2 regions of the Fervidobacterium gondwanense DSM 13020 genome follow, and region 1 is predicted to be linked to the other one. Evidence: riboswitches for the same ligand, from Rfam matches in the RefSeq annotation. Region 1 holds a riboswitch; the other holds the start of a gene.

Region 1 (17,554 bases):
GTCAGTTATCTCAAACGTTTCTTTGGTTTTGGTATCTACTATAAGAATCGAATAATCCGACAGCAGAAGAGCCAATTTCGTATCTCTACCGTCCATATAAGAAACATACTTGTCTATTGTTAATTCAAAGTTCTCTCCTACAATTCTGGTCTTCATAGTTCTATTGTCATAATTTGCTAAGTATACCTTCTTATCTGCTACCGCAAATGCCGATATGTTTCCTTTAGCAATAATCCGGTTTGCACTCAAATCCCAAACCTGATTCTCGTATGTTCCCATAGTCTCGCTTTTGATAAGACCATACTTTGTATCAGAATCAATTTTCAAATCCATTGCAAAAAGAACTTGTTTTGAAATTTCCTTTCCGCTTTGATCCAATTCTATCAATTCTGAATTAGTGGTACCAATGTAAGAAGTTGAGGGACCAAATTTATCAGTTAGTATTCGAATGCCTTTATCTGTTTTGTCGATTTTGTAGATCTGAGTATTTGGAAGTTTGTATATAAGCTCACCTTCATGGTATTTTATCTTCATTACACTTCTAATCCAATCAGTATAAAGCTCGTCAAAAGTTTTTCCAAAGACTTTTTCAAAGATATCTTTATACTTGCTCCCAATCTCTGGGTCAGGTAAAAATGCAGAAGTTAATTCAAGATATTTTTTCATCTTATCCAGACCGTACGTATCTACAAGATATTTATAAAAGCCAGCTGTGAAATTGTAGTACAGCAAACCTCCTCTGAAGTCATCAACAGGCATCAATTCTTTATAGGTGAATGACGGAAAATTTGGAATAGAATAATAATACATACCATCAGAATAGAACGGATTATTCAGTCTACCTGAGGATTTCGAAAAAGAGCTTTCAGCAAAGACCGTTGTGCCTTCGACAAATGGTCCATACATTTGAGGCAAATACGGAATGCCTGTTAAGATACTTATTATCTTTGAGAATAAATCTTGGTAGGTTAAATGCACCATGTGCGTAAATTCGTGAATGATAAGATATGTATACCAATCCTCGAGCGGCAATGAGAATTGGAACCAACTTTCCGGTGGCCAGAGGTAAAGAACTATTGTTTTGTGAAGTAAAGGATTTGTATATCCGTTACTTATGGCTCCCTTATCTTGAAGTATGAAAGTAACTCTACCCGGGTCGTTTCCAATTAAATCGATAACCTGTTGCCGAACGTTTTCGAATATCTTCCCAACAAGTTTGGCGTTTTCTTCATAACCTTCCGGAAAAACAATGTCCGCATGTTCAAAATGCAAGACACCACCAAACGAAATAGTAAGTACAAAAACACTTAGCAAGATAAGAATGTGCTTTCTCATAGTTTCACCCCTTCTTAGAAGTAAGTGGTTTTAGAGATAACCTTTAAGTTAATTTTATCACAATGAAAGTTATGCGCAATAATCGACGATTAAACTTTCCGAAAACTCAACGACTTGACTGTTAGTAACAGCTATTGTAAAATTCATTGTGAAATACTATACCTGGAGGGGAGCTCCTAAATGCGGGGCTGAGAGGGGAACGCAAGTTCCCGACCCTTCGAACCTGATCCGGTTAATACCGGCGGAGGGACCAGGGCACACAATAAGTGTGAATCTGGAAAAATTAATAATAAAACGATGTTCCCTCCGTAAAATTGGAGGGATTTTTTCTTTTAAATGCGCATAACGTATGAATATCGTGAAAAGGAGGGATTTTTATGAAAAAGCTGTTTTTTTTAACTCTTGTGCTCATCACAGCGGTATCTTTCTCTGCTGAACTTGTCATATACACATCCGACAGTTTTGCAGGGGGCATAGCAAAGGTTGTTATACCAAAATTTGAAAAACAGTACAACTGCAAAGTAAAAGTTGTCAGCTTTGGTTCGATGGGCGATGTGCTTGCAAGGCTAATAGCTGAGAAAAATTCGCCAAGAGCTGACATAGTCATAGGATTGAACCTCCAGCAACTGAACAAGGCTATCAGCGAAGGTATCTTGGAAAAATACAGAGCAACGAATTCTAAAAATTTGATGTACAAAGGTTTTGTAAACGACTACGGGACCGTGTACGATTATGGCGCTATAGCTATGCTTTACAACGCGGAGAAGATAAAAAATCCTCCAAGATCATTCAAAGATTTGCTGAAATCGGAATACAAAGGCAAAATCGTTTTAATAGACCCAAGAACTTCAAGTACAGGATTGACATTCCTCATGTGGACAATAGCGGCTTTTGGTGAAGATGGAGCTATGGAGTACTGGAAAGAGCTCAAGAAGAACGTACTTACATTCACAAGTGGTTGGAGTGCAGCATTCAAGATGATTGAAACAGGTGAGGCTGACATAATAGTTAGTTTTGCAACAGACGGAGCTTACAGCATGTATAAATACGGCTCAATAAAGTATGTACCTGTAATCTTTGAAGAAGGCGCATACGTTCTTGAAGAATACGCAGGTATAATTAAGAATGCCAAAAACAGGGCACTTGCAAGAGCGTTTATAGAATTTATTTTGACACCTGAATTTCAAAAAGAAGTTCCTCTGAACCAGTGGATGCTTCCTGTTATAAACATCGAACTACCTGAAGTATTTAAATACGTTCCTGAAACAAAGAAGATTTTGAGAGTAGACCCAAAGATTAACGAACGATTGGATGAAATATTGAAGAAGTGGGAGAAAGCTGTTATAGGATAGTTCTAATTCGAAAAGAGAAGGGCAGGGATTCCTTCCCTGTACTTTTTTTAATAATTTATATAGCTTTCAACGATCCAAAGCTTCGCATAGTCTAAAAGAGTAGATGAGAGACAAGTTTTATCAAATTCCAAGAAGTGAGGTGCTTCGGTTTGATAAGAAGAATTCTTCTGCTACTATTATCTCTTGTTCTTATATTGCCTACATCGTTTATCTTCTCTCAGTATCTTAAAGTTGGGTTCCTGTTAGGTTCTCCATATGCATTTTGGAGTGGGAACACATTCAAAGGCATAGAATGTGATATATGGAAGGCGGTTTCTCAAGAGATAGGTTATCAGCTTGAAGTGTACGTATTACCTTTTTCCGCAATTTCCCCTGAGATTTTAACAAAATTATCGATGGACGTAGTCGTAGGCGGCATACATATGACAGATGAGAGAAAGAAACTCTACGATTTCGGAACACCCTATATGGATTCAGGTTTAGCTATTGTGACAAGAAGTGATCTAAAGTGGGATGGAAGACCGGAAAGCATTACTTTTGGAGTCAAAAAAGGGGCAACAGGAGAAACCATCGTTCAGCAATGGAATCAAAGCGGGAGGAAAGTTAAGTACATATCTTACGTTTCTAACGAAGAGATAATAACACATCTCTTGATAAAGAAAATCGATGGCGCATTTTTTGATTACATCAACGCACTATACCTTGCTAAAATGTACGGACTTACAGTCCAAAAGCAACTCATTTATACGACCAAGATAGGCTATATATCATTGAATAAAGAGCTCAAGAGTCGAATTGATAAAGCGGTTCAGAAGTTAATTCAGGAAAATAAGATAAGGCAGATAATAGCTTCCTATGTAGGAAATTATTGAAAGAAAGCGCTCCTTAAAAGGAGCGCTTCAATTTTATTATTATCAACTACACTATAGTACAAGTCCTCCATCGACACCTATGACTTGACCTGTAATGAATGCTGATTCGTCGGATGCCAAGAACAGGTAAAGATAAGCAACTTCTATAGGTTCTCCAAGCCTCTTTAATGCTGCTTTCTCAGCCATTGCCGTTAAAATCTTTTCTGGCACTTTCTCTGTCATTGGGGTTTTTATAAAGCCCGGAGCAACTGCGTTAACTCTAATTTGTGCGCCTTTTCTTGCAAATTCTTTCGCCCAGGTTTTTGTCATACCTATAACCCCAGCCTTTGTCGCTGAGTAATTCGTTTGCCCAATGTTTCCGTAGACACCTACCACAGACGATGTATTAATTATACTACCTTTTCCAGCTTCGAGCATATAAGGGACAACTGCCTGAGTCATATTGAAAACGCCTTTCAGGTTTACATTTATTACTCTATCCCAATCCTCTTCGGTCATATTTTGAATGAGCGCATCGCGTGTGATACCTGCATTATTAATAAGCACGTCTATTTTTCCGAACTTTTCGATTACATCCTTCACAACTTCTGCTATCCTGTTTCTATCAGTCACATCAAGTTTGTAAAAATGTATGTTCGGATGTTCGTAAGATGCTTCTCCAACATCACATGCAATTACGATAGCACCTTCTTTTGCAAAGAGTTCAGCCGCCGTTCTTCCAATACCGCTTCCTGCGCCTGTGATTATGCAAACTTTACCTTCCAATCTCATGTTGTTTACCCCCTTTTATATAAGAATCATTCAATATTCTCAACGATAACCGCAGTACCCATTCCACCACCGATGCAAAGCGTCGCAAGTCCGTATTTTATATGTCTCTTTTTCATTTCATACAGGAGCGTAACGATTATCCTATTTCCACTTGCACCGATTGGATGTCCAAGCGCAATGCCACCACCGTTTACGTTTGTGCGCTCCAGTATCCATTCCTTCGTAACTCCAAATGCTCGTTCCCAGCCTTTAATAACGGCTAGGCTCTGACCTGCAAACGCTTCGTTCAGCTCTATCAATTCGATATCTTGGAACGACATACCGGCTTTCTTAAGAACCTTTTCTGTCGCAGGAACTGGACCTATCCCCATCCTCATTGGGTCAACACCCGCTTGTGCCCATGCAACTATTCTTCCAAGAGGTTTCAATCCTTTCTTTTCAACATACCTATCACTTGCAAGGACAATTGCACTTCCTCCATCGTTTATACCACTTGCATTACCTGCAGTTATAGTTCCATCTGGTTTAAAAGCTGGTTTAAGTTTTGCCAAACTTTCCAGAGTCACGTCAAATCTTGGATGTTCGTCCGTGTCGAAGAGTTTGACACCCTTTTTGTCTGGTATTTCAACAGGAACGATTTCGTCTTTAAATTTTCCGTTCTCAATTGCTGCCTTTGCTTTCATCTGGCTGTTGTACGCAAATTCATCCTGCTCTTGACGAGATATGTCAAACTCTTCTACAAGTTTCTCAGCGGTCATCCCCATGTGCACTTTATTGAATACATCGGTTAATCCGTCGAGTATCATGTGGTCTTGAATTTCCTGATTTCCAAACTTCAAACCAAAACGTGCGCGATAAGAAAGCAAAAATGGTGCTTGAGACATGCTCTCTATACCACCTGCAAGCACTACATCTGCCTCTCCAAGCTCGATATCGGTAGCACCGATCATGACTGCCTTCATTCCACTACCGCAGAGCATATTGACTGTATAACCAGGTTTCTCAACGGAAATACCTGCGTATATACCAACCTGCCTGCCCGGTCCCATCCCCTGACCTGCGGTAAGTATACATCCAACGATCGTTTCGTCAAAATCTTCTACAGAAACACCGGATTGCGCAATGGCTGCTTTTGCTGCAATTGCTCCGAGTTGTGGTGCCGGAATATCTTTCAAAGAACCCGCGAATGTGCCTATAGCCGTTCTCTTTGCCCCGAGTATATATACCATCAAAACCACCTCCACCTTCTCCAATTAATGAGAAACTGAATAATAAAAAAGATGAATCACCATTTATATTATCAGTTTTATTAAACCATTTTCAAGATTCTACTGTCAAAATAACTGGACGATAAAAATAATTTATTAATTGCATCTTTCTAACTTTTGCAATCTTTTCATTCATATTGCTCAAAATTTTTCAGGATTTCTATATATATCCGAATCTATATTAGTTTTATAGACTAAGCTGTAGATTCAAGCATAATTTGTAGTATAATAATTATTGTAATTTGTGAATTTAACATACGGTAATAATTTTGAGGATGTGAGAGTATCGCTTAGTATCACAAAATCTGAAAGGAGGGCTTTTCATGAGAAACCTTACGATGTTCCAGAAGATCATGGTGGCTGTTGCGATCTTGATTCTCTTCATGGTGGCTATAGGAATTTATTCTTTGTTTACCATGAGATCCATGATTGTAGAAAAGACAGAACAGAACCTCCAAGCACTTGCGGAAAACAGCGGAGACAACTTGATGAGTTTCATTGACGGGCACGTAAAGCTCATCGAACTGCTATCAAAGGATGCAAACGTATTGGGTGTCTACAAAAACGAATTCCAGGAAGATGTTTGGATGAAGAAACTTTTCAACACCGTTATGAAGAGTTATCCAGATGTTATGTATGTTTATGTTGGATTAAAGGACAGAAGAATGTATTTGATACCTGAGACGGAACTCCCTGAAGGATATGACCCAACATCAAGACCGTGGTACAAAGACGCAGTAGCAAAACCAGGGCAGATTATCATTACAGAACCTTATGCTGACGCTTCAACTGGGCAACTTGTTGTTACTATTGCTAAGACTATTCAAACGGATGAAGGAATTGTCGGCGTTGTTGCACTTGACTTTGATATTTCAAAACTTTCGGAAAAACTCATGGTAAAGGGCAAGGGACTTGGATACCTAAATGCAGTTGTGTCAGAGAGCGGCAATATACTGTTGCACACAGATACAACACTGATAGGAAAGAACGTGTCGGATCAGGAATTCTTCAAAAAATGGCTTTCAGGACCTGAGAGTGGTGTTTTTGGATACACATTCAACAATGTCAAACGTATCACAGGATACAAGAGACTGCCAAATGGATGGATTTTTGCAACTCTTGTAATAGAGAAAGACTTGATGAAGGAAGCTAACATTGCCACAATCGTAATGATTGGTATTACTGTGATAGCAATCATCTTGAGCATTCTCTTAGCATTGTGGTTTACAAGAACATTCATCGTCAAACCAATCAACGAAATTGTTGCTGCCGCTGAGAAAGTAGCGCAAGGTGATTTGACTGTGAACATCGAAACCAAATCAAAAGATGAGATTGGAAAGATTGCAACCGGACTTTCGAGCACAATTAATGCTCTTAGAGGTATTGTTTCACAAATCCAGCAGGAAGGAAATGTTATAAAGCAAGAAGCATCTCAAGTGGCAGCAGTATCCGAAGAAACAAGCGCCACGATAGAAGAACTCACAGCACAAGTTGACAGTGTAAACACGAATGTGAACAACGCATCGGCTGCAATTGAAGAGATGACAAGCGGTATACAAGAAGTTGCAGCAAGTGCTTAAAATGTTGCAAACGCTTCACAAAAACTCAGTGAAGAGGCTCAGAGAGTGTCCACACTTTCAACAGAAGGTCAAAAGGCAATATTGTCCATAACAAACGTTATTGAACAAACAAAACAAAAAGCAAATACGACGTTTGAAACAGTTGAAAAACTCAGCGAAAGTGCGAAGAACATAGGCGAGATAGTAGATACGATAAACTCTATCGCCGAACAGACAAACTTGTTGGCACTAAATGCTGCAATAGAAGCAGCAAGGGCAGGAGAAGCTGGTAGAGGCTTTGCTGTTGTTGCGGATGAAATTAGGAAACTTGCAGAAGAGAGTAAACAAGCGACACAGAATATTGCGAACATTCTGAGGGGAATAGTCGATGAAAGCATGAAAGCAAGTGACGCAACAAAAGAAACTGTTGAGATCGTAAACCAGGCAGCAGCGCAATCTACATTAATTAAAACGCAATTTGAACAGATATTGCAGAGCATCGTCAAAATGTCGCAAATGACGGAGAACTTAGCAGCGAGCGCGCAACAGCAGAGTGCAGCAGCTGAAGAAATGAGCAGTGCGATGGACAGCGCAAGTAAGTCCATGGTAAGTGTTGTTGAGCAAATGAACGAAGTAACAACGGCTATTAAACAGCAATCTGATGCAATAGCTAACGTTGCAAAAACAGCAGAAAACTTGGACGATATTGCAGAAAAGTTGGTAGAAACAATAAGGAAATTCAAGATTTAGCAAGTATTTGTTATAAGAAAGCCCCTGAAATGGGGGCTTTCTTTATAAAATTAAACTATTTTATCTATGCTTCTGAAACCTTCTCCAAGTACGTATCTTGCTTCGTTTACTATAACAAACGCATCAGGGTCAATCTGCTTGATAGCATGCAGAACTTCTCCAAGCTCTCTACGCCTTAATGCAACATATAGAACATCCAAATCCCTTCCTGAATAAGCGCCTCGGGCTTTCAGTATAGTTGCCCCTCGTTCCATCTTATTCAATATATAGTCCTTTATTGAGTCGACTTTGCCTGAAATGATAGTCATAGTTACTGCAAGTTCTAAACCTTTTAATATGAAGTCTATCGTTATGCCGTTTATTATGATAGCAAGTAGTGCATACATCGCTATACGCGGGTTAAATGCGAAGCCTGCTAAGATACCGATTGAGAAGTCAATCATGAGTAGTGTCGTTCCTATCGGGGTATGAAAATACTTTGACAATATTTTGGCTACAATGTCTGTTCCGCCGGTCGATGAGTTGTTTGCAAATGCGATGGCCATACCTACTGAGGCTAATACATTGCCAAAAAATACGGCAAGCATCAGGTCGTCTCCTGTATAGCGAGGTATTTTGAGTATTCTATCAAATAAGTCTATAAAGAAATTCAGTGCGAATGTTGAATATATTGTTTTGAAACTGAAGTCCTTTCCTACAAGTGTAAATCCAAGAATGAACAAGACGATGTTAATAATATACATCCAAACACCAATAGGTATAGCACTTAACAAACGATGGAGTATCATAGCCATACCACTTGCCCCACCAGCTGCTATGTTGTTCGGAATAAAGAATATCACAAGCCCGAGTGCTGTAAGTAAGACTCCAATCGTCGATAAAACGTATTCTTTAATCTGTTCTTTTAGATCCATAATTTTAGAAACCTCCTTTCTTTTCTTAAAAATTCTCTCTATTGTATTCTTTGCATAAAATTCATCCGCATGGTATCATTATACCAGAAGGGGTGAAGTATGTGCATATCAAGTTACAGGATGTTTCTGTTAATTACTCAGGCAAGAAGGTTTTGAAAGGTATAACGACGACATTCGAAACAGGTAATATAGTCATGATAATAGGTAGAAACGGCTCCGGGAAATCGACCCTTTTGAAAGTTCTCGCCGGGTTAATTGATTTTGCAGGACAGATAATTATTCCGGGAAAATATTCAGATATATCTGAATTGACAGGGTACGTTTTTCAGAATCCGGAAACTCAAATTGTAGGTAGCACGGTATTTGAAGATGTTATTTTTGGTCTGGAGAATATCGGGCTCAGTAAAACAGAAATGGAAACTCGAGCGAAGTATGTCTTAGATTTACTTGAGCTTTCAGAGCTTAAATTCTTTGATCCATATTACCTTTCAGGTGGACAAAAACAAAGACTCGCTATTGCCTCAGTCTTAGCACTCAATCCTGAGTTTTTATTGCTCGATGAGGTAACCGCCATGCTCGACAAAAACGGTAAAAGAGAGGTTTTGAACGCCGTGCTTAAGTTGAAGGAGACAAATAAAGGCGTGCTCGTTGCAACTCATGAAATTAATTTGTTTCTACCTTACGTAGATAGATGTATTTATATAGAGGATGGAAAGATAGCCTTTGACGGTAATCCGCACGATGGTGCGGAGCTTTACAGAAAAGCAGCCACAGAAAAGTTTAAGAAAATGCAAGTTTAATCAATACAGTTGGGGAGGTGCACTTTCATGGAAGTTCTGACTTTTTCAAAAGGTCCCAAAGCTGTCGGTCCTTATTCATCAGCTGTTAGAGTTGGAAATTTGATCTTCTTTTCGGGCATATTGCCGATCAATCCAGAAAACGGCGAATTAGTTAATGAAAGCATAGAAAAAGCAGCTGAGCAGATTTTGAAGAATCTATCAGCCATGCTTTCCGAAATTGGTCTTACGTTGAAAAACGTCGTCAAGACAACCATATTTACAACTCGCTTGGACGAGTTTTCGAAAATCAACGAAGTCTATCAGAAATACTTTGAAGCTCAAACTTCAGTTTTCCCAGCGAGAAGCACTGTCGGTGTTGCAAGCCTTCCGAAAGGCGCACTGGTTGAGATGGAATTCATTGTTGAAATTGTCTAAGAAATTTTTATTTGGTTTCTCTTTTTTCTTTTACGTTCTTGAATAGTTCAATGCGATTTTTTATCAAATCATCAACATTGGTACTCGAAAAGAGTACCATTTTTTCGTAAGCTACCTTTAACGATTCAATCTCGTCACTTTTATTTCCGAGTGCTATTTTGACTTTATCATAAAAAGCTTTTTCGTTGGAATATTCAACAATATATATCACTGCTATTGCAACGATAATCACAACAGAGATTGAAATTGGATAATTCTTAATTGCAGGGAGCGCAAATCCAAGAAATACGCCCGCGGTACCGATTAATGTGAGGTAAGTCTTGTTACGAATCATGGCTCTGTTAAATAAGAACCTGCGTAAATCTTTAAGCATCTCCTTTCCAACAGGAGTATAAATATACCTCGATGGTAAAAGAAGAAGTGTCAATACAACAACTGCGTATGGATTTTTTATAAGAAAACCTATCCCTACCATCGTTAGTATAAGGATTAGTCTTGATAGAAGTAAACTTGAAACCCAATTATTCAAAAGAATTCCTGTCAAAAAGACAATCGTTCCAAAGAAAGTTTCCATGCTCCGCATTCCTCCCCTAATCAGATATAAATATGACAGTGCTATGCGGTTGAGCTGTATAATATCCCTTCACTAAGTATGGAGTTTCCAAGAAATCATCCGGATAATCTCTAGATGTGTCTACGATTAAGTACCAATCTTCGCCTTGAAGTGGCGGAAGTACAAAGTTCAAAGGTTCTTTCCATTGATTCAAGATAACGTATATATTGTTATCTATCCTTAAACCCTTAACTGGATCTGATCCAGATATCATAAAAGCTATCGAATGAGAATGATAACACATGTCTGGTTCAAAAGGATTAATGCCATGCCAAGTTATATCCGTTATGAGATTGCCAAATTTATCGTATTTTTCGTAAAAACACTCTCTCTTTAAGGCAGGATGTGACTTTCTAAAGCGAATCATCTTTTTAACAAACTCAAACAAATCTTTGTGTTTCTCTTTCAATGTCCAATCAACCCACGTTGTTTCATCATCAATACAGTAAGCATTGTTATTCCCATTTTGTGTTCTGAAAAATTCATCACCCATCAAAATCATTGGAGTTCCATGAGAAAGCATAAGTATGGCAAAAAAGTTCTTTACCTGCTGTTTTCGTATTTTCACGATTTTTTCATTATCTGTGTCACCTTCAACTCCGTAATTATAACTAAAGTTTTCATCTGTACCATCTCTATTTCCTTCGCCATTTGCTTCGTTATGTTTCTTATTGTAAGATAACAGGTCTCTCATGGTGAATCCATCGTGGCATGTTATGAAATTTATGCTTGCATGCGGTTTTCTATTTGCGTAGAGGTCGGGACTACCAGATATTCTAAGCATCAACTCTTCAATTACTCCATTATCGCCTCTGACAAACTTTCTAACGCAATCTCGATATTTTCCATTCCATTCAGCCCATCCTTCTGGAAAGAGTCCTAAGTGATAACCACCTGCAGCATCCCAACCTTCAGCAATCAATTTCAATTTTCCAACAATTGGGTCTTCGGCTATGTCTTTCAAAAGCGATAAATCACCTATCCACCTACCGTCTGGCGTCCTACCAAGCACAGATGCCAAATCAAATCTGAAACCATCAACGTGCATTTCGGTCGCCCAGTATCTCAGGCTGTCAATTATCATCTCTTTGACAACAGGATGATTACAATTCAAGGTATTGCCACACCCTGAATAATTTAAGTAGTACCTTTTATTCTTCGGATCAAGCATATAATATATCTCGTTGTCTATTCCTCTAAAGCAAAGCGTAGGTCCCTTTTCTCCACCTTCTCCTGTGTGGTTGTACACAACATCCAAAATAACTTCAAAGCCATTCTTGTGAAGCATCTTTACAAAGTCTTTGAATAGAAACACCTGTTCACCGAGCTTCAGCCCAACTGAGTAATTTCCGGTGACTGCAAAGAAGTTCAATGGGTTGTATCCCCAAACGTCTTTAAGCTGCTCTCCAGTAACTGGATTCACATTGGGATTTGAGTTAAGATTGAATTCAAAAATTGGCATAAGTTCAATTGTAGTAACGCCGAGCTCTTTTAAATGGTCAAGCTTTTCAATTATTCCAAGGAATGTGCCCGGAAATTTCACGTTTGAAGTCGGGCTTATAGTGAAAAGTCTAACGTGCATCTCGTATATTATAGTTTCGTTCCACGGTATGTGTAGTTGCCTGTCGTCTTCCCAGTCATACTTTGAATCATCAATTACGATTGACCTTATCATGCTTTTTGAAGAATCAATTGTAGAGAATGATAAGTCTCCCATCGGAGAATTTCTCTCGTACCCATAAACAGCATCATCGTTCCAGTCAAAAAATGTTGTTACTGCCTTTGCGTATGGATCTATGAGCAATTTGTTAACATTAAATCGCTTACCATTTAGTGGATCATAAGTTCCATCTACACGCCAACCATAATATTGGCCATGTCCAATGCCGTAGACGTATATGTGCCAAATGTCTCCGGTTTTATTTTTTATGGGATCAAGTTCAAAAGAATGCGATGGTATCGAATCATAGTAATTTTGGTAAAGTTCCAAGATAACTCGAGTGGCATTTCTAGAAAATATTGCAAAGTTAACCCCTGTTTCATCAGGTGTTGCACCTAATCTTGGATAACCTCTCTTCGTTTTTAGTACAACGTCAGGTCCGGGGTTCTTATACTGAAGTGGATAATCAGCCACTTATTTCACCACCGTTCCTAACTTCTCCAATCTGCGGAATTTCGAGTATTTTGTTCAATATTCTCTTGATCTCTTCTTTGGACCTATCTTTCATAAATAACTTCTCAAGTAAGTCTAATGCTTTCAATACGAGAATGTTTATTTCATTTACAGTTTCAGTTAACGCCCCGCTCTCCAAAATCAGACTCTGTATGAGTTCGATCTCTTCCTGAGTTTTTTCCTTTTTGGAAATGATATCAAACAAAGTCATTTTTTTCTCGCTTGAGAGCTTTTCGGAAGTTTTCTTTATCAGTATGGTAGCCTTACCCTCAACAATATCGTTAACACTCTTTTTGTCCCCACCAAATGTACCAATTATGTCATCTCGATACTGAAAAGCAATCCCAACGAGTTTGCCTATTTCTGTGAGCGTTTTTATTTCTTTTTCATCATTCTGGCCACTAAGATAGTAACCGAAAAGCATTGGATGTATAAACGTGTAGTACGCGGTTTTTAACAAGCTGATCTTTGCCGGGATATCGTCTGTTAATATTGTCTCATCCAATCGTCCAGTGTATAATATATCAAGCAGCTGACCGTAACCTGTTTTTACATAACAATCCGAGAAGAGTCTCAATACTTTTCTGAAGGTTCGACTTTCAATGTTTAGTTCAGATAACACGCCAAGAAGATAAAACGATATTATATCTCCAACAATTATTGCAAGGTCTTTACCGAGCTTTTCGTTCTCAAATTTGGATTCGTATATCTTGTGTAACGTTAGTTCCCCTCTTCTTAAAAGTGATTCATCGATAACGTCATCATGCACGAGTAAAAAGGCATGCATGATTTCAATTATTGCTGCTAACTTCAGAGCATTATTTTCAGCATCGTTATCCGAGTACCCCTTGTATGTTAACACAAGCAAAAAAGGTCTGATCCTCTTTCCAGGCCTTAGTACAAAATGTGAAAACTCAACGATCACATCTTTCAGTTCTCCTGGTGTATCTTCAAATAACCCATTAAGGATTCTTTGTATTTCCTGTTCTACGGCCTTCTGTATTTCAAGAGCTTCTTCTCGCATTCTATTTTGCCTCCATTAACCAGTTAGTTTGCAAATAAAATTATACCACACCTGTTTGAAATAGTCTAAAACTGGCAAATGTGGTATAATAAAATATATTGGAAAAGTAGTGAATCAGGAGGTGCATTATTTTTTGGATGTCACATTCAATGAAATTTCTAATGCTGCTGAAAATCTGAGAAAAAGAATCGAGAATGGTAAATCGTATGGTCTTGTAGTTGTGAATAAATCATTCGCCAGGACTTTGTTGAGATCAATAATCGATTTTTCAAAGATTTCTGACGTACTCATCATTGAGCCTGAAACTAATATCGGTATCGATGAAATAAGAAATGCCATAAATTTTTTAGAATTTACTCCTCAGGGTGATTCAAAATTTGTCATTATTTATGATGCTGACAAATTAACGCAGGAAGCAGCAAACGCTTTCTTAAAGACATTGGAAGAACCACCAGCTTATGCTGTCTTGATTCTTGTAACAACAAGGTGGAACTCTCTACTTCCAACGATAAGGAGCAGATTGCAGAAATTGTATGTCAAATTAGAAATCAGCTCTGAATTAAACGATTTTCAAAGATTTATAGCTTACTGGAACTACGATATGCTCAGAGAATTGGTGGGAGGAAACTACGACGTTCTTTCAGAAGATGAACTATTTGAATCTAAAACAGAAGATCTGTCAGATTTAACGATCTTCATGTCATTAAAAGAAATGTTCAAAAAGAATATCTCAGCGGATTTAAGAACCTTTAGTAAATTTCTTTTACGCCTTTCTAAGAAAAATGATGTCCGATTTCTGAAAATAACAGCAAAAGCGGTTATGTGGACTGCCTTCAAAGATGAAAGATTAACACTGAAAGAAAAGATTAGACTTGCACAAGTTTGTGATAGTGTGCTTAAAGCAAAAGTTTTTAACTTTAATTACCAGCTTACGTACTATACTTTATTACTTAACTTAAGAGGTGATAATCTGTGAGTTTACAAGCAACAGTCTATGGTGTTGAATTAATGCCAATGGGTAAGATTATCTATTACTTAGATAATGGTGAGAAAATGACCTATGGAGACTACGCAATTGTTCTCAGTGAGTTTGGAACTGATTACGGCAAAGTTCTTTTGGGGCCGAAAGATATAAGCATAGATGATGTAGACTACGAACTGAAGTCGGTTTTAAGAAAAGCAACGGTAGAAGATTTAGATATAATTCGCGAAAATGAGGAAATTGCAAAAAGAGCACGTGAAGTAACTATTGAACTTGTGAAGAAGCACGAATTGCCCATGAAAGTTCTGCAATCAAAATATATATTCGACAGGAGCAAGTTGGTAATATATTTTAGTTCAAAAACACGTGTGGATTTTAGAGAATTAGTAAAAGATATCGCAAAGGAATTCAAAACACGCATCGAACTTAGGCAAGTTGGTGCAAGAGATGAGATGAAATTCATTAAAGGATTGGGATTATGTGGTAAAAAGAGTTGTTGCTCTTATTTCTTAAGAGAGTTCGACAGTGTTACGCTAAAACATGCAAAACAACAACAGATGATGATTAATACTTCAAAAATAACTGGTCCGTGCGGAAGATTGCTGTGCTGTCTTACTTATGAACACGAATATTACATAGAAGCGCTCAAAAACATACCAGATGAAGGTTCAACGATATACTATGACGGTAAGATCGCTAAAGTAATAACTGTAAACGTCTTCCTCTCAAAAGTAACATTACAAACAGAAGATGGCGAGATGGTCGCACTCCCATTTACATACTTTAAGGAGGGAGAAAATGCGGGAAATTGGAAGGTTATTGATAGTGGTAGGAGTAGTAACTATTACGATGGGCTTGATGATATTGCTGATATCGAAGATGAGTGATTTGAAATGGTTGCCAGGAGATATTGTTATTAGGAAAAAGAATTTTGTGTTTATCTTTCCAATCACAACGATGATCATTTTAAGCGTAGCTTTAACGATTATATTGAATATAATTAGCAAATTTTTTAAATAAGAATGCCGAATGGTAGAGGGGGAAAGGGAAATGTACATTGGACTCGACCAGGGAACTACAAGCACAAGAGCTATACTTTTTGATAAAGACTTTGGGATAATTCACGAAGCGAGAAGAGAATTTAAACAGATATATCCGAAAGAAGGATGGGTTGAGCATAACCCTGATGATATTTGGCAAACAGTTGTGGAGGTTCTTGAAGAGTGTAAAAGAGTTGCAGATTCAAAAGGAGAAAAGATTGAAGTCATTGGCATAACAAACCAGCGAGAAACGGTTGTTGCATGGGATGCTGAAAGTAAAAGAACACTTTACAATGCGATAGTTTGGCAGTGCAGAAGAACAGCAGAGCGTTCAAGCTATTTAAGAAAGGAATACGGAACCGAAATCAAAAGAAGAACAGGTTTAGTTGTTGATCCATATTTTTCAGCAACGAAGATGGAGTGGCTCATCGAAAATGTGCCAGATGTAAAAGAAGCGTACAATAAAGGAACCTTAAGATTTGGAACAATTGATACTTTTCTTGCTTGGAAGCTTACAGGTAAACATGTAACAGATTATTCAAATGCATCAAGAACTATGCTTTTCAATATAAAAACCTTAGACTGGGACGATGAACTTCTTTCGCTATTTAATATACGAAGAGAATTTTTGCCGCAGGTAGTTGATACTGCACAGTTAATAGGCTATACAGAAGATGGTATACCAGTAGCTTCGTTAGTTGGTGACCAGCAGGCAGCACTTTTTGGGCAAACTGCTTTTCAAAAGGGAGATATTAAATGTACGCTCGGCACTGGTAGTTTCATATTGATGAACACTGGTAGTGACCTAATAACATCTGAACACAACCTGTTAACTACAATTGGATGGAAAATAAAAGATGAGCTAACATATGCACTTGAAGGAAGTGTTTTCATAACCGGCACATTGGTCAACTATCTTATTAGAAATCTTGGATTTGCAAAAGATAGTTCCGAATTAACGGAATTAGCCTTACAGGTTGGAAATAACGGAGGTATCTATTTCGTTCCAGCACTTACAGGTATAGGCGCACCGTACTGGGACCCGTACGCAAGGGGTTTGATAATTGGCTTAACACCAGGAACCGATAAGAGGCATATAATATACGCAGCATTTGAAGGTATAGCATTCTCTGTAGGACAACTCGTCATGCTAATGGAGAAGGAGAGTTCTATAAAGGTTAATACTCTCAAAGTAGATGGCGGTGTGTCGAAAAATAATCTTATAATGCAAATACTCTCTGATGTTGTCGGTTCAGTTGTTGAACGTCCAGTGAACAGGGAAACAACAGCCCTGGGTGCGGCAACATTGGCAGCTATGGCTCTTGGAATTGTCGACAAAAAGAAACTTCAAGAGATAAGAAAAATAGACAGAATCTTTACACCAAAACAGTCACGTGAGGAGGAGTTCGGTAAGTGGAAACAGGCTGTGAATCGTGCTTTGAGTTGGGAATCTTGACAGAAAAAGAATTGAAATCATTTGCGCGAACATTTTCCCAATGTCTTGCCGAAGGTGATGTTATAATACTTTCAGGTGAAATAGGCTCAGGAAAGACAACATTTGTAAGAGGACTTGTTACAGGTCTTGGATGCAGTGAAGAGATCGTTACAAGTCCAACTTTTACCTTGATGAACGTATATGCTTGTTCGAAGACGGTATATCACTTAGACGCCTATAGACTCAACGGAA
Region 2 (4,220 bases), on a different contig from region 1:
AAATATCTACCAGAATAAAAGAGTTTAATTTTCTCACAATCATCTTCTGAGTGTCCGAATGTTATTATGTATTTTTCATTTCCACCTTCGAACGACAAATTAAGCTTTTGAGCTTCAATGTTGTTTAGTATTATATAGTCAGCGTATTTTAAATGCTCCTTGACAACTTCTTCTGACTCAAAGAAATAACCAGAGCTTGAACTAAGAATGATGTTCCATACTATCTTTGAATTGGGAAACTTCTCTCTTATAAGTCTGACAAACTCCGGAGAGATAAGCCCAATTTTTACAACTTCCGGTTCAGGCAGAACAGAAAGCTCTCTATCAATCTCTTCCCATTTTCTGAATGTGACAGAATACACCCTTTCTGAATTTTGCACTGTGTGACAACTGACAACTCCGAATGCTGTAATCCCAAGTAATGAGAGTGATTTAATATCTTGTAAAATACCAGCCCCAGCAGAAGGGTCAAAGCCGGATATGACTAAGAACATCATAATCCCTCCCAGTATTCGAAAAGTTTCTCGAGTCCAGATTTGCAATCATTTGAAGCCTCTATTGTGAAATCACAGTCTAAGTACCTTATTCTGTCGAGAAGTCTTAGAAATTCTTTTGAATCCCCCCACGGTGCATGGTGGCATTTTTGGTATGTTTCAATATCAGCATAGTATATATGAACTTCTGAAATATACTCTTCGAGAGTGTCTATAAACTTAACAACATCAAATTCGTACTGTTCACTATCTAAGAGCAAGTGCCCTATATCTAAGCAAAGTGTAGCGTTTGACTCTTTAAGCAACCATGAAAAATCTTCTGCTGAGTGGAAGCTATCGTTGAAGTATACGTTCTCAATCCGAATGTCTATAATCTCTCTCAGCTCGGTTAAGTGTTTAGTGGAACTATCTACAACCTTTTTCTCGGCTCTCCAGTCTTCTTTTTGCATTGCGTTTGGATAATGGATGACAATGTATTGCGCTCCCATGTTTTTCGCAAGATGAGCACATTCGATATTCTTCTTGAATGTATCATCTCTTAGTTCATCATTTAGAGAAGTTGGATTTGGGTGAATTTCTTTGTACCGGAATATAAATGGTGCATGTATACCAAATGTTGAGTTACGTTCATTCAAGAATCTTTGGATGATTTCTATATCCTCACTTTTGAAAAATGTGAGCTCGTAGTGCTTCGCATATGGCAACGTGTAAATCAATTCTTTATTCGCCCTGATCAAGCTTGTAGATATACATTTTCTTTTCATTTTCTTCTTCAATAAGCCCACTACCTCTTTTCTTTACTGATTCGCAAATTCTTTTGTTATCTTTATTGCACAAAACGGTCCACACATTGAACAACCATCAGACTCATATGGTCTACTTTCAAGTTTTTTCTTTGCATCTTCTGGGTGTATCGCAATTTCAAACATCTTATTCCAGTCAAAGTTTGCTCTGGCAAGTGCCATATTGTATTCAAGTTCCAATGCCTTCTTATTTCCCTTCGCAACATCTGCAATTACTGCAGCTATTCTTGAAGCGATCACGCCATACTTTACATCATTTTCGTCAGGCAAAGCAACGTGTTCTGCTGGTGTTACGTAGCAAATGAAATCACAGCCATGATAAGCGGCTAAAGCAGCGCCTACTGCACTGACTATGTGGTCGTGTCCAACGCCTCTATCTGTTGGAAGTGGACCAAGCAAGAATACAGGAGCACCTTTACCAATTTTCTTCATCAGTTTGACATTCATTTCGATTTCATTTAGAGGCACATGACCAGGTCCTTCGAGCATAACCTGGACACCTTTTTTTCTTGCCATGTCAACCAACTCTGCCATAACAAATAATTCCTCAAGCTGTTGAGGGTCAGTTGCATCTACCACAGTTCCTGGTCTCATACCATCGCCAAGACTAAGAGTTACATCAAACTCCGCAGCGATGTCCAGAATCTCGTCAAAATGTTCGTAAAATGGGTTTTCCTTTCTATTTTGTATCATCCAACCAGCAATGATAGATCCCCCACGGCTAACTATTCTTAGTACTCTTTTGCTCTTCTTGAGTTTTTCTAAAACATTTTGTGTTATGCCAACGTGGATTGTCATAAAATCTATACCATCCTTGGCATGAGCGTATACCATATCAATAAAATCTTTTTCCGTAAAATCTACCACGTTCTTACAACTTTCGTATGCTTTGACCGCAGAATCGTATATCGGAACAGAACCAACAGGAACTGGAGAATGTTCAACAATTGTTTGCCGAATCTTTGAAAGGTCTCCCCAAGTAGAGAGCGTCATAACAGCATCAGTACCTGCTGAAATTGCGATTTCAAGCTTTCTCAGTTCTTCTTCTAAGGACGAGTATCCCGCAGAAGTTCCTATATTTGCATTAACCTTTACAGAAAAGTCTTCTCCAACTATCATTGGTTTGGAAACGTTATGAAGCTTGTTTTTTGGAATAACTGCCTTTCCTTCTGAAAGTTTTTTCAAAACATATTCAACGGAAAGTCCCTCGTTTTCGGCACACTTTCTAATTTCATCTGTAACTATACCATTTATAGCATTTTGCATTTGAGTAGGCATGTTCTTCACCACCTTTTCTTAGTCAAATTCTTAGTCCAACCTTTTCAATTCAGACAATATTAACTCTGCTGCACGGATACCTGAAAAAATCATCCCTCCGAATATTGGTCCCATTCTTGGTCCACCACCAACGCTCACGGCAGCCATTCCCATCACGTAAAGTCCGGGATAAATCTCTCTTGTATTTTCAACAACGAACTTTTCACCATTTTCTGCATCCATTGGAAATTCGTAATCGACAGTACCACAGCTGCAAAGATTTTCCGTTGAACCTGTGACACTCATCATAATCCCGCGTTTTGATAGTAACCTAACAAGATTAGCCGGATGCCCGGTACCGTCTACGGTGAATTTAGCAACAACGGTAATCGGATCGACATGAAGCCTTTCTTTGACTGTTGGAAGCCAGTTTATAACCACACCACAAACGCGTTTATCGTACATGACCAAATCTTCGACAAAAACGTTATTGAAAAGAACAGCGCCGTTAAGGGTTGCATGATACAGCAGTGCGGACGCAAAGTGCACGGAATCAACGGTTATCAAATCGCCGTGCTTGACATATTTTATAGAATACTCTTTGAGAAAACCCTCTAACTCGCTTTCTAAAACCAATTCGTTGAACATCATTCCGCCACCCCAAATTCCACCGCCGGGCTCGTTCTTGGCTTCAAAGATTGCAACTTTCTTCCCCGCTTTAGACAGTTCGATAGCGAGTGCTAACGCGCTTGGTCCCGCACCTGCAATAGCAACGTCTACCTCGAGGTTTGCTTTTAATTTCTGAAAATACCTTTCCACAATGAGCTCTGAAATTCGATAATCTTTTTTGCTGCTTAATTCCTTCAACATATCAGTAACCTCCCTTAGTTTGTTTGAAAATAAAGAAAGTCCCTCCGAAATTCTTCGGAGGGACCCATTCTGCTTTTTTTACACTAATTAAAATTCTTTAGAATCTTTCTCCCGAATCCCTCCGCCGGTATTACCCGGATCAGGTTCATAGGGTCGAAGGATTGCCTCCTTCCTCTCAGCCCCGCTGTATGGAGCTCCCCTTCGGGAAATTATTCACTTTTCTAATTTGATAATAATACACTTTTAGAAAAAGTCAAGCATTTAAGAAATTGAAAAAATCAAGAATTTGGTCTGTTTGTATTAAAATTCTATACCTTTCCTTGCCATGATACCTTTTGTATAATAATGCTTAACCTCTCTCATCTGAGTAACCAGATCAGCGTATTCCAAAAGTTCATTTGGAGCATATCTTCCCGTAATTATAATCTCGACGTCTTTATCGCGTTTTTCCAACAGTTCAAGCACTTGGCTAACTGGGATGAGACCATAATAAATTGCTACGTTTAACTCGTCAAGAATAACTAAATCGTATGTTCCATTGAGAATGAAATTTTTTACTTTTTCAAACCCTTTTTGAGCAAGTTCTATATCGATTTTATCAGGATTTCTTTTGATAAAGCAATCTCGTCCGAACTGTTCGATAGTAATGTTTGGGATATATCTTTCTACGTCAAGTTCGGTGTATTTCATACCCTTTATAAATTGCCCGATAAAAACATTCATACCTGCACATGCGGCTCTAAGTGCCTGGCCAAATGCTGCTGTTGTCTTACCTTTACCATTACCTGTATAAACA

Evidence for each region. A riboswitch is a leader RNA that binds a small molecule or an ion and turns the genes downstream of it on or off. The one in region 1 is predicted to bind thiamine pyrophosphate.
Region 2: linked by a shared signal. The riboswitch ahead of BUA11_RS08865 (sulfide-dependent adenosine diphosphate thiazole synthase) and the one ahead of BUA11_RS02640 (thiamine ABC transporter substrate-binding protein) in region 1 are both predicted to bind thiamine pyrophosphate.

The regions. Positions count from the first base shown of each region.
Region 1 is NZ_FRDJ01000002.1:87,854-105,407, reverse strand. Features, by position in the region: gene BUA11_RS02645 (hypothetical protein) at 1-1,335, opposite strand, end outside; TPP riboswitch at 1,492-1,602, shown strand; gene BUA11_RS02640 (thiamine ABC transporter substrate-binding protein) at 1,713-2,687, shown strand; gene BUA11_RS02635 (substrate-binding periplasmic protein) at 2,837-3,559, shown strand; gene BUA11_RS02630 (beta-ketoacyl-ACP reductase) at 3,611-4,330, opposite strand; gene BUA11_RS02625 (acetyl-CoA C-acetyltransferase) at 4,357-5,559, opposite strand; gene BUA11_RS10460 (methyl-accepting chemotaxis protein) at 5,922-7,178, shown strand; gene BUA11_RS10455 (methyl-accepting chemotaxis protein) at 7,224-7,907, shown strand; gene BUA11_RS02615 (YitT family protein) at 7,958-8,821, opposite strand; gene BUA11_RS02610 (energy-coupling factor ABC transporter ATP-binding protein) at 8,923-9,621, shown strand; gene BUA11_RS02605 (Rid family detoxifying hydrolase) at 9,649-10,035, shown strand; gene BUA11_RS02600 (hypothetical protein) at 10,043-10,609, opposite strand; gene glgX (glycogen debranching protein GlgX) at 10,626-12,782, opposite strand; gene BUA11_RS02590 (polyprenyl synthetase family protein) at 12,775-13,845, opposite strand; gene BUA11_RS02585 (hypothetical protein) at 13,979-14,821, shown strand; gene BUA11_RS02580 (PSP1 domain-containing protein) at 14,818-15,714, shown strand; gene BUA11_RS02575 (DUF2905 family protein) at 15,626-15,847, shown strand; gene glpK (glycerol kinase GlpK) at 15,878-17,323, shown strand; gene tsaE (tRNA (adenosine(37)-N6)-threonylcarbamoyltransferase complex ATPase subunit type 1 TsaE) at 17,320-17,554, shown strand, end outside.
Region 2 is NZ_FRDJ01000012.1:36,449-40,668, reverse strand. Features, by position in the region: gene BUA11_RS08880 (thiamine-phosphate synthase family protein) at 1-494, opposite strand, end outside; gene BUA11_RS08875 (sugar phosphate isomerase/epimerase family protein) at 494-1,270, opposite strand; gene thiC (phosphomethylpyrimidine synthase ThiC) at 1,292-2,575, opposite strand; gene BUA11_RS08865 (sulfide-dependent adenosine diphosphate thiazole synthase) at 2,606-3,424, opposite strand; TPP riboswitch at 3,523-3,635, opposite strand; gene cobO (cob(I)yrinic acid a,c-diamide adenosyltransferase) at 3,725-4,220, opposite strand, start outside.